3 linked regions of the Cohaesibacter sp. ES.047 genome follow. The protein of the gene in region 3 interacts with the protein of the main gene of each other region in a pairwise test. Links are inferred from orthologs where the notes say so. Each region holds a gene or a part of one and is shown on either strand. Other genes may lie near its edges. The genes, in order: CPH65_RS03775, CPH65_RS20245 and CPH65_RS19620.

What was found.
Region 1: the proteins of CPH65_RS19620 (region 3) and CPH65_RS03775 interact in binary tests that used the Escherichia coli proteins (3 or more experiments, as listed by UniProt). The link is inferred for Cohaesibacter sp. ES.047 from one-to-one orthologs.
Region 2: the proteins of CPH65_RS19620 (region 3) and CPH65_RS20245 interact in binary tests that used the Escherichia coli proteins (3 or more experiments, as listed by UniProt). The link is inferred for Cohaesibacter sp. ES.047 from one-to-one orthologs.

Annotation. Positions count from the first base shown.
Region 1 is NZ_LT907844.1:836,290-842,257, forward strand. What follows is about bases 1,163-4,161. They hold CPH65_RS03775 (P-II family nitrogen regulator), read right to left. Parts: upstream 2,832-4,161; coding sequence 2,493-2,831; downstream 1,163-2,492. Other genes in these bases: CPH65_RS03770 (ammonium transporter), read right to left, coding at 1,163-2,449; tesB (acyl-CoA thioesterase II), read right to left, coding at 3,211-4,074. Outside these bases: ppa (inorganic diphosphatase), read right to left, coding at 1-38; CPH65_RS03760 (hypothetical protein), read left to right, coding at 422-607; CPH65_RS03765 (hypothetical protein), read left to right, coding at 629-832; more of CPH65_RS03770, read right to left, coding at 1,100-1,162; CPH65_RS03785 (ubiquinone biosynthesis hydroxylase), read left to right, coding at 4,289-5,539; CPH65_RS03790 (Trm112 family protein), read right to left, coding at 5,561-5,782; CPH65_RS03795 (LON peptidase substrate-binding domain-containing protein), read right to left, coding at 5,822-5,968. UniProt on the Escherichia coli protein: Involved in the regulation of nitrogen metabolism. Regulates the activity of its targets by protein-protein interaction in response to the nitrogen status of the cell.
Region 2 is NZ_LT907844.1:4,417,299-4,420,832, reverse strand. What follows is about bases 1-2,818. They hold CPH65_RS20245 (P-II family nitrogen regulator), read right to left. Parts: upstream 1,670-2,818; coding sequence 1,331-1,669; downstream 1-1,330. Other genes in these bases: CPH65_RS20240 (NAD(P)H-hydrate dehydratase), read left to right, coding at 2,353-2,818; glnA (type I glutamate--ammonia ligase), read right to left, coding at 1-1,117. Outside these bases: more of CPH65_RS20240, read left to right, coding at 2,819-3,534. UniProt on the Escherichia coli protein: P-II indirectly controls the transcription of the glutamine synthetase gene (glnA). P-II prevents NR-II-catalyzed conversion of NR-I to NR-I-phosphate, the transcriptional activator of GlnA. When P-II is uridylylated to P-II-UMP, these events are reversed.
Region 3 is NZ_LT907844.1:4,277,522-4,283,489, forward strand. What follows is about bases 1,660-4,658. They hold CPH65_RS19620 (nitrogen regulation protein NR(II)), read right to left. Parts: upstream 3,713-4,658; coding sequence 2,606-3,712; downstream 1,660-2,605. Other genes in these bases: ntrC (nitrogen regulation protein NR(I)), read right to left, coding at 1,660-2,591; dusB (tRNA dihydrouridine synthase DusB), read right to left, coding at 3,709-4,658. Outside these bases: CPH65_RS19610 (PAS domain-containing sensor histidine kinase), read right to left, coding at 1-988; more of ntrC, read right to left, coding at 1,158-1,659; more of dusB, read right to left, coding at 4,659-4,746; CPH65_RS19630 (bifunctional 2-C-methyl-D-erythritol 4-phosphate cytidylyltransferase/2-C-methyl-D-erythritol 2,4-cyclodiphosphate synthase), read left to right, coding at 5,034-5,968.

The sequences.
Region 1 (5,968 bases), 3.4 Mb from region 3 along the record:
GGTGCGTTCTTGCCGGCAGGGATTTCGCTGATATTCATGGCTGCAACTCCAATTGGGGCCTGATGCTCGTCCGGCCCGATTGCAATAAATCGGACAGGGTTGGACCCGACCAATTGCATGCCAACCCCACGTCGCCATGCAATGGTCGATTGTTGTTGCCGGTTTAGGGTTTCTTTGCCGTGAGTGCAAGACAAACCTTTGATCTAGCGACGCGTCTTTCTTTGCTGTGCCGGATCAAGCGCCTGTAATTTTCCGTATAAATGCGTTGATCTTCAAAATTTTAGTGATCGGCTCTGTGCAAATTTTAAGTATTTATTGGAACCTTTTTCGGGCTTAGCGCGTCATATAAGCGAGGGCGATGAGGGAAAACACTGAAATCGCTTGGACTTTAAATATCAACTGATCAGTCGTGAGGATGAAAATGGTTGTTTTTGATCCGGTTAAGTTCATGGGGTTTGTCGCCGGTAGCTCTCTTTTGGGAGCGATTTTGCTTCTTGGCTCTCCGGCGCGATCTCAAGAGATGACGTCGCAATACAGCAAGGTCGAAACGGCACCGTGCATGACTCGCATCGTCGATGCGGAAGGCCAGCATTTGAAGCAGCTCTAAAGGCGGAGAGGGAGTTTCTTTGTGCTTGCGCGCGATCGCACCAACGCCGAGGATCAGGCGCTGGTTATCACCAAATACCAAAAGCATGACGATTGCATCGCTGGCTTGGTCGAAGCGACGGCCGAACCCGATGCCGAAAAATTGGTGAGGAATTTCGTCTGCGGTCAGGTTCAGGCCAAATGGAACAAAAAGACCGGCAATCTGGCGGACAGCATGCAGTTCTGAGTATACATAAACTGATGATCGAAAGCTGCGGCACTTAGGCCAGCAGCGAGTGGGGAGCCCTTGACCGGCTGCCCTTTTTTTATGCCTTCATGCCGTGACGTTGGCGCCGCACCGTTCTTTGCTTCTTGAAGCGATGTAGATCGAGCAAAAAGACAAAAAAAGAAACCCGCCGGTGGTTGCCGACGGGTTTCTCCCTCTGGAGCCCAGTTGTGGGCAAGTGAGCTTTGAGCGGAGGAGGTGATGGCCTCCGCTCTGCTCTTGTATCGCTTATACGCGCTGGCTGCCGTGGCCGAATTCCGGGTATGCTTCGACGCCGATTTCGGCTTTGTCGAGACCCATGTATTCTTCTTCTTCGGTAACACGGATGCCCATGACGGCTTTCAGGATGCCCCATACGATGAACGAGCAGACAAGGGTGAAGACGCCGTAGGAGACGACACCGATGAACTGGGTCACGTAGGAGGTGCCATCGTTGGTGAACGGAACAATCATGGTGCCCCAGATGCCAGCCAGAAGGTGGACAGGGATTGCGCCGACAACGTCATCGATTTTCAGCTTGTCGAGAAGCGGAACCGCAAAGACGACGATGGCTGCGCCGATGGCGCCGATGATGATGGCCTGACCAATGGTTGGGGTCAGCGGTTCAGCGGTGATGGCAACAAGGCCAGCCAGTGCGCCGTTGAGGACCATGGTCACGTCGACCTTCTTGTAGAGGATCTGCAGAAGGATCATTGCCGTGACGACACCGCCAGCAGCTGCCATGTTGGTGTTGGCAAAGATGCGGGAAACGTCGGTCACATCACCAATGGTGCCCATAGCGAGCTGGGATGCGCCGTTGAAGCCGAACCAGCCGAGCCACAGGATGAACGTGCCAAGGGTCGCCAGAGCAACGTTGGAAGCAGGCATCGGGTTCACGGTGCCATCTGCTGCGTATTTGCCTTTACGTGCACCGAGAAGCAGAGCACCAGCAAGAGCTGCCCAGCCACCAACGGAGTGAACGAGCGTGGAACCGGCGAAATCGGAGAAGCCCATTTCGGACAGCCAACCTGCACCCCACTGCCAGGACCCGGCGATTGGGTAGATGAAACCGGTCAGGACCACTGTGAAGATCATGAAAGGCCACAGTTTGATGCGCTCGGCAAGGGTACCGGACACGATGGATGCGGCGGTTGCCACGAACACCATCTGGAAAAACCAGTCAGATGCGGTGGAATAGCCGGTATCCAGAGCGTTGCCGCCAACCGCATCGATGCCATACATGAAGGAGAAGGAACCGATATAGCCACCATCAACGCCGGTGTACATCAGGTTGTAGCCGATCAGGTAGTACATGATGCCTGCAACGGAATACAGGGCGATGTTCTTCAGGCTCTGCATCGAGACGTTCTTGGTGCGAACCAGACCGGCTTCGAGCATTGCGAAACCAGCGGCCATCCACATGACGAGGAAGCCACCGATCAAGAAGAGCAAGGTGTTCAGAATATATTGAGTATGACTAGCAGCTTCGCCGGTCGCGGCTGCTACTTCGGCAGCTGGAGCGGCGGCGTCCTGTGCAAGGGCCGGGCCCGCCACAAAGGCAGCTGCGCCAACAAGAAGGGCAAGGGTTACTTTTGACATAGGGTTGTCCTTGATTTTTCGCTTCTACTTGACTGGGATTGGCTTAGAGCGCGTCGGTGTCGGTTTCGCCGGTGCGGATGCGCATGACATGCTCAAGAGAGGTGACGAAGATCTTGCCATCACCGATCTGGCCGGTGGCCGCTGCCTTGGAGATGGCTTCAATGGTCTTTTCAGCCTTGTCCGATGTAACGGCAACTTCGATTTTGAGTTTGGGAAGGAAGCTGACCGAATATTCGGTCCCGCGATAGATTTCGGTGTGACCCCGTTGACGACCAAAGCCTTTGACTTCCGTCACGGTCAGGCCTTCAATGCCTTCAGCGGACAGCGCTTCGCGCACGGCTTCTAGCTTGAATGGCTTGATAATGGCGATAATGAACTTCATGGCACTCTCTCATGTCCCTCATTGGGTTTCTTTTTTGACGATACCTCCCCAAATGTCAGGCGAATTCGGGTCGGGCTTTTTCGTTTCATCCCCCTTGCTCTTTCAAGAGCCGTGCCAATTTCAGTAACTTTTTGTTAAGCTACTGAAAACGCGTTGAAATCGGGAATTTGAGTTTGGAAATGTGGCTTGCTTGATAATTGTGCAACGACCAATTTTGACTAAAAAACGCTCAAAAAATATAAATTGCACAATTTTTGTCCAGTTAAATGCCTCGATTTTCAAATCATGGCCCGGTGGGGAGTCATTTCAAGAGTTTAAACTGCTCAAGCTTTGGGCGATATGGTTAATTCGTCTGGCGAGCGTCCGTCTGCAGTGCCACTTATATGCTCACTTTGCGAATTAGTCCTTCCTGAACAGTAGAGGCGACCAAAACCCCGTCGCGGCGAAAAATGGATCCGCGATTGAAACTGCGCGCGCCGCCGGCCCATGGACTGTCCTGGGAATAGAGCAGCCATTCGTCCGCCTTAAAGTCGGCATGAAACCACATGGCATGGTCAAGGCTTGCTGCGCTGATGTCCTCGTGGAATACCGAGCGGCCATGGGCAAACAGCGATGTGTCGAGCAGGGTCATGTCGGAGGCATAGGCCAGAGCGCATTTGTGAATGGCCGGATCATCTGGCAGTTTTGAGGTTGTTCGAACCCAAACATGCTGGATCGGATCGAGCTTCTTGTTGGTCGTGTAATGCTCGATATTCACCGGGCGCAATTCGATGGGCCGTGTGCGCCGGAAATAGCCTTTGATGTCATCCGGAGCCTTGGTCATCAGCGCCTCAAAGACGTCTTTTTCTGTGGCGAGGTCTTCCGGCGCGGGTACGTCAGGCATGCCCATCTGATGAGCAAAGCTTTCTTCCTTTTTATGAAAGGAGGCCGACATGGCAAAAATCGCCTCGCCATGCTGGATCGCCAGCACACGGCGCGTGACAAAGGACTGGCCGTCGCGCAGATTGTCCACTTGGTAGATGATGGGCGTGGTGGGATCGCCCGGTCGCATGAAATAGCATTGCAGAGAATGGGCGAAGCGATCCGGCGGCACTGTGCGCGATGCTGCAACGAGGGCCTGACCAATCACCTGGCCACCAAAGACCCGCTGCCATCCCTCCTTTGGACTTGTGCCCCGGAACAGATTTACCTCCAGTTGCTCCAGATCGAGAATGGAAAGCAGAGTGTCAATTGCTGAATTCATGTGAAGGTCCGTCGGCTTACTAGATAACGTGCTGGTTTAAAGACGTCACAGTCTCCGAATTGGCGTGTGATTGCAATTGGTCCGGAGTCGGAAATTAGGGGTATTGGGGTTGCCTGATAAGAACTTGTGCTTTCGCTTCTTCGTAGAAAGATGCATAAACTGAGGCGAAACGGAACTGACAGGCACCGGTTGGCCTGTCCGGAAAGGAAGACCGATGTCAACAAGCAAAGGCCAAGCGCACACCGAACCGATGGACCGTTATGATCTGGTGATTGCCGGTGGTGGCTATGTGGGCCTGTCGCTGGCACTGGCTGTCCGTCAGGCTGTCGACTTGTCGGTGCTGGTGATCGAACCGCAGCCCTTTGATGTGATGCGCAAGGATGAGCGCGCGTCAGCAGTGGCCGCTGCGGCTGGGCGAATGCTTGATGAACTGGGTGTGTGGCAGACCATCGAGCCGGACGCCGAACCCATTCGCGACATGATCGTTACCGACAGCAAGCTTCAGGATGTGGTGCGGCCGGTGTTGCTGACATTCGAGGGCGATACGGACAATGGCGAGCCCTTTGCACACATGGTGCCAAACGGTGTGATGGTGGGTGCCCTGCAGGATGCAGCGCGTGATGCCGGCGTCGAGCTCGTTGAAGCGGAGTCGGTGCGTGATTTTGTTGATGAAGAAGCGCGGGTGCTGATATCGCTTGCCTCGGGCAAGGTTATCGAGGCGGGGCTGTTGATTGCTGCGGATGGCGTGCGGTCGCGCCTTAGGGATCTTGCAGGCATTTCGACCGTCAAGGTCGACTATGATCAGGTTGGCATCGTGACCACCGTCGAGCATGAGCGGCCCCATGAAGGACGGGCGGTGGAGCATTTTCTGCCAGCTGGTCCCTTTGCCATTCTGCCACTCAAGGGCAATCGCTCGTCTCTGGTATGGAATGAGCGCACGAGCGACGCCAGACGCATGCTGGACATGGATGATTTCACCTTCGGGCTTGAGCTGGAACGCCGGTTCGGCAAGCAGCTGGGGGCGCTCAAGGAGCTTGGTCCCCGCAAGGGCTTTCCGCTCGGCATGACACTTGCGCGGTCTTATGTCGCGCCGCGCTTTGCCCTGATCGGCGATGCTGCACACGGTATTCATCCGATTGCCGGGCAGGGGCTCAATCTGGGTTTCAAGGATGCGGCGGCTCTGGCCGAGGTGATTGTCGCGGGCGCACGGTTGGGCGAGGATATCGGGTCGCTTACCGTTCTGGAGCGCTATCAGAGCTGGCGCCGGTTCGATGTGGTGCAGATGGGCATGACTTGCGATCTTCTCAACAGGCTATTCTCGAACCGCAGCGACGTGTTGCGTCATGTGCGTGATTTCGGGCTGGGTGTTGTCGAGCGGCTACCGGCCCTCAAACGCATGTTCATAGAGGAAGCCGCTGGCAATCGGGGTGATGTGCCGCGCCTGCTCAAGGGAGAGGCGCTGTGAGGCTGTCCACCGCGCGTGGTGTCAGTCTTCGAGCCTGCGGGCTTCGCTCGCCAGCATGATCGGCACGCCCTCGCGGATGGGATAGGCCAACTTGGCTGCCTTGCTGATCAGTTCCTGCGCGCCCTCGTCGTAGATGAGTGTTGTCTTGCTCACCGGGCAGACGAGAATTTCCAGAAGCTTGCGATCAACTGTTCCGGTTTTTCCCTCCGGTTGGGCGGTTTTGCTAAATTGTGACTCTGCCACACTCAATCTCCCGTGTTTTCCGATCGCTTCTGCCGGTCTTTATTGCAGGGTGGCCGTGCCGTCGCTGTCGCCGCTTGCCAGATGCATTTCGGTGATGGCGATCAGTGTTTCGGCGCGCAAGGACAGGCTTTCTGCTTCCAGAAGAGCCTGTTTTTCGGCAATTCCGTAAGGACTCATCATGGACAG
Region 2 (3,534 bases), 140 kb from region 3 along the record:
CGAAGCAGAGGTACGGGTTGGCGGACGGATCAGGGAAACGGGCTTCAACGCGTTTTGCTTTCGGGCTTTCAGTCCAAGGAATACGGACGCAGCCAGAACGGTTCCGTGCCGAGTAAGCGCGAAGAACCGGAGCTTCGAAGCCTGGGATCAGGCGCTTGTAGGAGTTGGTGGACGGGTTGGTGAAGGCGTTCAGGGTCTTGGCATGCTTCAGTATGCCGCCGATGAAGTACAGCGCTTCGTCGGACAGGTCAGCATATTTGTCGCCAGCGAACAGCGGAGCGCCGTCTTTCCAGATGGACATGTTGCAGTGCATGCCGGTGCCGTTGTCGCCATAGATCGGCTTGGGCATGAAGGTGGCGGTTTTGCCGTATGCCTGTGCAACGTTATGGATGACATATTTGTATTTCTGCAGTTCGTCAGCCTGATGGGTCAGGGAGCCGAAGATCAGGCCGAGTTCGTGCTGACAGGACGCCACTTCGTGGTGATGCTTGTCGACTTTCATGCCGAGTGCTTTCATGGTGGAAAGCATTTCGGACCGGATGTCCTGAGCGTGGTCGGTCGGGTTCACGGGGAAATAACCGCCCTTGATGCCCGGACGATGGCCCATGTTGCCGGTTTCATATTCGCTGTCGGTATTCCATGCAGCATCAATGGCGTCTACTTCGTAGGACACTTTGTTCATGCTGTTGGAATAGCGCACGTCGTCGAAGAGGAAGAATTCAGCTTCAGGACCCCAGTAGGACACGTCGCCGATACCCGAGGATTTCAGGTAAGCTTCCGCTTTTTCTGCGGTGCCGCGCGGGTCGCGATCATAAGCTGCACCGGTGTCTGGCTCAACGACGGTGCAGTGTACGCAAAGAGTTTTCTCGGCGTAGAAAGGATCGAGGTAGGCGCTGTTGCAATCAGGCATCAGCTTCATGTCAGAAGCTTCAATGGATTTCCAGCCTCCGATGGAGGAGCCATCGAACATCAATCCTTCTTCAAGGAAGTCTTCGTCTACCTGGTCTTCCATGACGGTGACGTGCTGCAGCTTGCCACGCGGATCGGTGAAGCGAATATCAACATATTTCACTTCTTCATCCGCGATCATCTTTACGATTTCAGCAGGTGTGCTCATTCCAGTATCCTTTACTGCCTGTTGACCGAAAGCCCCTTGTTCCAGCACTCCGTCATGCGGCATGTGCTCGGTTTCATGGGAGGACGCTCGGGTTTTACCTGTTGCTGTTGATTGGGTTTGATTTTTTTGGGTCTAGCGACCGATATTGCTCGGGAAAAGGTGTGTGATTGGTAGGGGACGCCTGCGGGCTGTACCCGTAGACGTCCGCATCCATCAGATAGCTTCGTCGCCAGTCTCGCCGGTACGAATGCGAATCGCCTGTTCCACAGAGGAAATGAAGATCTTGCCATCGCCGATGCGCCCGGTCTGGGCCGCTTTCTGGATGGCTTCGATTGCCTGATCGACCTGATCGTCAGAAAGAATGACTTCGACTTTGACCTTTGGGAGGAAGTCTACGACATACTCGGCGCCGCGATATAGTTCGGTATGGCCTTTTTGGCGGCCAAAACCCTTGGCTTCGATGACGGTGATGCCCTGCAGACCAACTTCCTGCAGCGCTTCCTTCACTTCATCAAGTTTGAAGGGTTTAATGATTGCCTCAATCTTTTTCATAGCTGTTAGCTTCCCCAATTGCTGCCCTAGGGCGCCCTGTGCGGTTTTTTGCCAAGGCCAATCTTTATGCGGCAGACCTTACGAGTGGTCGATTTTTTACTGGATGGGCGTTGTTTTCGATGCCAATCTGACGACGAAAGCCGATAGGGCCAACGTTCCAACCAGGTTGTGAAATTTTATGCATTCTGCGTGCCAATCCTGTCGGTGAAAATAAAAGCAGGAAACGTGCGGTTTCACCAGTGGAGTATGGTCGAATTATCAGGCATTTTGGGGAAAGCATGTGATGCAAAAATGTGCAAATGATTAATTTGTGAACAATTCTCTCGGTCGGGTATGGCATTGGCTGCCTCGCAATTGGATTGATTGTGCATCTCGGCGCCTGTGACGGGGCGCCTTTTGCATAATTTGAGGGCATTTTGGTCCGGTTTGATGTGGGCGGGGCTTTTTGAGCGAAATGACGCTTCTTTTTGGACTTGCTACCCTCATTTGCTGTGCTTGGTCTGTCTTTGGGGCGACGAAGATCACGAAGCGGGCAGCCTGCATTCTTTGTGTGCATATCGATGTAAATCGGCCTGAATGGATGCGTGGAGATTGTTCTGAGCTCGCGCTGTGGTTAGTCTCAAACCACCTCAAACTCTGCCATGTGGATCAATTTGGCAGCACATCTATAGGAGAGCGAGCTGATGGTTGAAGCGCTGGAGCATGTCGTGGAGATCCTCACGCCCGAGCAAATGGGCAAAGCTGATCAGCTCACAATAGAGAGTGGAACGCCCGGCATCGAGCTGATGCAGGTGGCTGGCAAGGCCGTGGCCGATGCCGCGATCGATCTCTTGGAGGAGAGGACCGGCTCGGGGGCTTCGGGTATGGTCTGCATCCTGTGTGGTCCGGGCAACAATGGCGGCGATGGATTTGTTGCCGCGCAATTGCTCGAGGAAGAAGGCTGGAGTGTCCTTCTGGGCTGCCTGGTTGATGTGGAGGAGCTGTCAGGAGATGCGCGGCTCGCCGCCGATGAGTGGGGCGATGAGGTGTTCTCGATTTCGCCGCGTCTCTGGGAGGACGCCGATCTGGTGATTGATGCCTTGTTCGGTGCCGGTTTGACGCGGCCAATCACTGGCGAGTTGGCCGAGATTGTTGATGCGCTCAACAAGAGCGGCTTGCCGATTCTCTCTGTCGATTTGCCCAGCGGTGTCGATGGGCGCAGTGGTCAGATCGGTGGAGCCGCTGTTCGCGCGGATGGCACGGTGACCTTTTTCCGCAAGAAGCCGGGGCATCTGCTCTATCCGGGTAAGGCCTCTTGCGGTCATGTGGATTGTGTCGATATCGGTATCAAGGACGAGGTTCTCGACGAGAGCGGCTCTTGTGCTTTGGAGAATGCGCCGTCCCTGTGGCTCGACAACTGGCCTGAAGCGCTGAAACCTCTGGCAAGTATCGCGTTGGGGCGGCTGGCTGATCACAAGTTTCATCGCGGGCATTGTCTGGTGCTGTGCGGCGATCAGTTTCACAGTGGGGCTGCGCGACTTGCAGCCCGTTCTGCCTTGCGGGCCGGCGCCGGGTTAGTGACTTTGGCGCCTCCCACCAATGCTGCGGCGCTTGTGGCCTCCTGTGTGACGGCGGTGATGGTCGAGCCTGTTGATGACGCGGATGCGCTTGACGCGGCGCTCGCACGCCGAAGCCATGATGTGATTGTTGCCGGGCCGGCACTCGGTACTGATAGTGGCCGCCGCCAGTTGCTCTATCGTACTCTGGAGAAGGATCTTTCGATTCTGATCGACGCCGATGCCATTAGTTGCCTGTCTGACGGGATCGAGGCGGGTGAGATTTCCCTTGCGATCTTGAAGGACAGCCCTGCCGCGCTTTCAGGCTGT
Region 3 (5,968 bases):
AGAGAAGCACGATCAGCCCCGCACCGATATACAGCATGGCGAAGGCTGCCAGAATGTTTGATCGGCTGTCAAAAAAGGCCTGATATTCCTGCGCATTCTCCGATGTCATGCGCAGGAAGTTCGACACGACCGGATCGATGACCCGCACCACGAAAAGATAGGCATCGCTGAATTCGTCAAGACGCAAGATTCCGGCGACAAGGTTGGAATCCCCAAGCGCGATCAACTCTGGCTCGCTACGGGCTCGTTCGAGCAATTCGGGGGTCGGCATTCTGGGCAAGGGCTGATCAAGTCGGCTCGGACTCGCCATCATCTCCTTGCCATCTCCGCTGACGATGAATGCCGCAGGAATGCCGCGAATGCGCGCCTGACGGGCGAAGATGGCCCGGAACCGGTCTTCGGCCAACAAAAAATAGGGCTCGGAGTCGTTCAACGCCCGTCCCATCCCGAGCAGTTCGTTGCGCAGAACGCGGGCATGTTCCTTGGTGTAAGCGGTTGCGACCGTCTGCGAGCTGTTGATGATCGCCATGGTGCGCGATGAAAACCAGCGATCAAGACCGCGATCAAGGGTGATAGACGCGAAAATGGCCACCAGCACAGTCGGCACGGTCGCAACAAGGGCGAACAACCCCATGACCCGAATATGCAGGCGCGCGCCGGCCTTGCCTTTGTGGCGGGCCAGAATGATGGAACTCGCTTCCCAAGAAATCAGAAACGCCAAGCCGACCAGAATGATGCCGTTGACGATCATTGCGATGCGAATGACATCATCGGTCGGTTCGATTGAGGTAAGACCGAGCAGAACCACAAATGTGGTAACGCCGGAGACAACCGCCAGAATGACGACAGCAAGACCAACCAGCCGCACCTTGCGCTGCATGTCCGGCATCTCGCCCACCATCGACAATCCTTCAGCGAGCAAACCCGTACGTCTGCCGCTCCGGTCACTTTGGCCGGGCTCTAAATCCTTTTCGGAACGATCATTCACGCGCAACACATCCTCTGCAAAGGGCCTGATCAAACGATTGAAGCAGGCCCCTCTATTGAACTGAAATGTTGCTTAAATGTGACAGCTATCGCAATGACTGTCCATGCCCCACAGTTTGTTGTGTTAAATTAGCCACATCAAACCGGGAAAAATCGCCAAAGTCTGCCGGTCAGGCACCCCGCACCACCTGAATATCCAGATCCTTTATCTTCTTACGCAGGGTATTGCGGTTGAGTCCCAACAACTCCGCGGTCTTGATCTGGTTGCCCTTGGTCGCGGCAAGCGACGTGCAAATCAGGGGATATTCGATTTCACGCAGCAGTCTGTGATAGAGACCGGGGGGCGGCAAGCTGTCGCCGAATTCCTTGAACAATTGCTCCAGATAGGATTCCATAGCAGCAGCCAGATTCTGGACCTTCTGCTCTGGCTGAACATCCGTGGTCAGACTGATCTGATTGAGCTCATTTTCGATCTGCGCTGCCGTGATTGTTTCTTGTGGGTAAAGCGCAGCAAGACGACGCACCAGATTCTCAAGCTCGCGGACGTTGCCCGGCCAGCGATAGCGCAGCATGACATCAAGCGCATCTGGCTGGATGGTCTTGACCGGCAAGCCCTCGCGTTCGCCGACAGCGAAGAAGTGCCGCATCAGATCCTTGATATCCTCGGACCGCTCGCGCAAAGGCGGCAAACGCATCGGAACCACGTTGAGCCGGAAAAACAAATCCTCTCGGAACAGGCCCTGATGAATGAGGGACTGAAGATCCTTGTTGGTTGCGGCGATAATGCGCACATTCGTCTTGATCGGCGTGCGTCCGCCGACAGTGGTATATTCTCCCTGCTGCAGGACGCGAAGCAGACGGGTCTGCGCTTCCATCGGCATATCGCCGATCTCATCGAGGAACAAAGTCCCCCCTTCAGCCATTTCGAACTTGCCCGCCGAGCGACCAAGCGCCCCGGTGAAAGAGCCTTTCTCGTGGCCAAACAACTCCGACTCAATAAGGTCCTTGGGGATCGCCGCCATGTTGATGGCCACAAATGGTCCCTTGCGGCGTTTGCCATAATCATGCAAGGCCCGGGCAACCAGCTCCTTGCCCGTTCCGCTCTCGCCGGTGACCATAACCGTGAGATCATTTTGCATCAGGCGCGCCAGCATCCGGTAGATGTCCTGCATCGCAGCAGAGCGACCAATCAACGGAATATCCATGCCGTCGTCTTCGGTCGTCTTAAGGCTCGGGCGTGGCTCGGACAGCGCTCGTCCGGCAATGTTGATCAGTTCCTTGAGGTCGAACGGCTTGGGCAGATATTCATAAGCACCGCGCTCGGACGCCTTGATCGCCGTCATGAACGTGTTTTGCGCACTCATCACAATGACTGGCAAATTGGGTCTGGTTTTCTTGATCCTTGGCAGAACATCAAAAATATTCTCATCCGGCATCACGACATCGGTGATCACAAGATCGCCTTCCCCTTGTGAGATCCAGCTCCACAAGGTCGTCGCGTTGGATGTCAACCGAACCGTATATCCGGCGCGGGACAGCGCCTGATTGAGCACGGTGCGGATGGCAGTATCATCATCAGCCAGCAGGATTGTCCCTTTGGTCATGGTACAATCTCCTATTATAGTTCCATGTCGCTGGGTGGCAGCATGACGCGGAAAATGGTTTGACGGCCAGTTCCGTCATACTCAATCACACCTCCATGATCGCCAATCAGCTTGGCAACCAGAGCCAGTCCCAGACCGGATCCGTTCGTCTTGGAGGTGACAAAGGGGTCGAACAGACAATCTTCGATTTCCTTGGGAATGCCCGGCCCGTTGTCCTTGACGCAAATTTCAAGCGGCAGGGATGTTTTCTCGGTCGATCCTGGCACCTGAATGCGGATGCCGGGACGAAATGCAGTGCTCAGAACAATCTCAGGTCCGGGTACTTCCAACACGGCTTCTGCAGCGTTCTTGACCAGATTAAGGAAAACCTGAACCAGTTGATCCTGATTGGCATGCACGAAAGGCAGGGACGGATCATATTGTTCCCCGAAGTGGATGCGGTCGCCGAATTCAGCCTGTGCCAGCTTCTTGACCCGATCAAGCACCACATGAATATTGACGGCCTCTCGCTCAACGGGGCGTTGGTCGGAAAAGACCTCCATACGGTCGATCAATCGGACGATCCGGTCTGTCTCGTCAGTGATCAGCCTCGTCAATGCGCGGTCATCGTCGGACACCGAGCTCTCGAGCAGCTGGGCAGCACCGCGAATGCCCGAAAGCGGGTTCTTGACTTCGTGGCCGAGCATGGAGGCAAGGCCCGTAACGGAGCGAGCCGAATCCCGATGGGTCAACTGCCGATCCATCTTGTCTGCAATCGTGCGCTCCTGCAGCATCAGGGTAACAGCGCCCGTGCGATCCTGTACCGGTGCGGCATAGACATCCACCACCTTGTCTATTCCGATGCGCGGATTGGAAATATCGACCCGATATTCATTCACCGGCGCAAGTCGCTCTCTGGCCTGATCCACCAGAGCCAGAACGGGGCTACCAAAGGGAAGAAGCGTTGTCAGCTTTTGCTTGGCAAGAACCGCCGCGCTTGTCTGAAAGAAAAACTCCGCCATATCGTTGGCCGCAACCACATAGCCGTCCCGATCAATCATGACGATCGGGTGCGGTAAGGCACTGAGCATCAGTTGATAGGGAACGTCCTTGGGATTGCTGCGTCTTGGCTTGTCATTCATGCTACCTGCCTCGCCGCAGCCAAATCGAAAAAGTCGCGCAGCCCCGCGCGAACGCGTTCCGGTTCATTTGCGGTCAAAATTGTCTTTTTCAGATCGGCCAGTTCGGAGGAATAATAGCCGGTCCGTTCAATTTGATAATCCATATACCACCCCAGATGTTTGCGGGCGCAACGCACGCCCACCACGTCCGGATAATAGTCAATCATTCGGTCATAATGCTCGAGCACGAGAGGGAGCAAAGTCTCTCCTTCGGGCTCGTCAAGCTTTTCCCCGGTCGCCAGATAGTGCGCCACATGACCCGGCAGCCAGGGGCGCCCGTAGGCACCGCGCCCCACCATCAGCCCATCGGCACCCGACTGGCCGAGAATTTCCATGCTGTCCGCTTCACTCATTACATCGCCATTGGCAATGACCGGAATGGACACGGCCTCTTTTACGGCGTGGATCGCAGTCCAGTCAGCCGTTCCCTTATAGAACTGGTTGCGGGTGCGTCCATGGATGGTGACCAGCGCAACACCGCTCTCTTCAGCTCTGCGCGACAACTCCGCCGCATTGTGGGATGCATCGTCCCAACCCAGTCGCATCTTAACGGTGACAGGCACCGACACCGCGCCGACAACCGCATCGATCAATCTCAGCGCCTGATCCAGATCCCGCATCAACGCCGACCCCGAATAACCTGAAATGACCTTCTTGGCCGGACACCCCATATTGATATCAATGATCGAGGCCCCGGCGCCTTCACTCAGGCGTGCTGCCTCGCCCATCCAGTCCGCTCTGTTACCGGCCAATTGAACAGCATGGACCTCAAGCCCCTGCCCTTCTGCCCGAAGGCGCATTTCTTCCTTGCCAACAGCAAAGGCTTTGCTGGCAACCATTTCGGAAACCACAAGCCCGGCTCCGAATCGACGCGCAAGGGTCCGAAACGGCACATCCGTGATACCGGACATGGGTGCAAGAAAGACGCCGTTTGGAACGACGACGGGTCCGATAGCAAGGCTGGAGGCGGCCTTATGTAGGGAGCTGGACTTCATAAGGAGGTCATCTTTCAAGGCATTCTTCAAAAACAGTATAGAGATGCCTAATAAATGTGCAAGGGAATTTAGTGTCTACAATTTGGTCATTAACACCCTTTGTGCACGCATGCGATCTCACATGGGCAAAAGCGGCTCAGATTGCTTTGGCAAAAAACAGGAATTTTCAATTGGTCAATTCCCAAACAGACCGCCCCCTGCTAAAGCAATGAGCATGGTGGTAATCCAGAATGATCTGCCAAACGCAAATGGATCCGCCCTTAAAGCAAAAGCACAAACGCACAAGGATGGCAACGAACATCATGACATGCGCCGCAATCATCGTGGCTGCCGGAGTTGGCAACCGCGCCAAGCGAAGCAGCGACACTGTTGCCAAACAATATGTCCGAATTGCCGGAAAACCGGTCCTTTGCCACACGCTGATACCCTTCCTGGAATCAGAGGATATCGATTTCGTCAAAGTGGTCATCGCCGAGGGGGACAGGTCGCTTTATGATTGTGCCATCGAGCCGCTGCTGTCCGATTATCCGGAAAGCCTTCTGAAAGCCAAACTCCTGCCGCCAGTCATAGGCGGGGACACGCGACAATCATCCGTCCTGAACGGCCTTGATGGTCTTGCCGATCACAAGCTGGACAACGTTCTTATCCACGATGCCGCCCGCCCCTTTGTCACCAGACAAATTCTGAGACGCTGCCGCAGTGCCCTGCAACAGCACAAGGCCTGCCTCGTCGCCACCCCGGTCACCGATACTATCAAGCGCGTATCGCAAGACGGCGTGATCGAGGCAACAATCGACCGCTCGACACTCTGGGCAGCCCAAACACCACAAGGCTTTCATTTCGACTTTATCCTTGAAGCCCATAGGCGCGCCGCCCAATCCGTCACCGCCGCATTCACCGATGACGCAGCCGTGGCCGAATGGGCGGGTCAGCCCGTTCGCATTGTAGAAGGCAGCCCCAGCAACACCAAACTGACAAACCGGGAAGATCTAGACATGGCAGAACAGGCCCTTAGCGGCATCAAGCCCGCCACCCAACCTCTGACCGACGCAAGAATGGGCACGGGATACGATGTTCACGCCTTCGAGCCGGGCGACGGCGTGATCATCGGTGGTATATCCATCCCCCATGACCAAAAGCTCAAGGGGCATTCGGATGCCGATGTCGGCCTGCATGCCATCACCGATGCGTTGCTGGGCGCCATAGCAGATGGCGATATCGG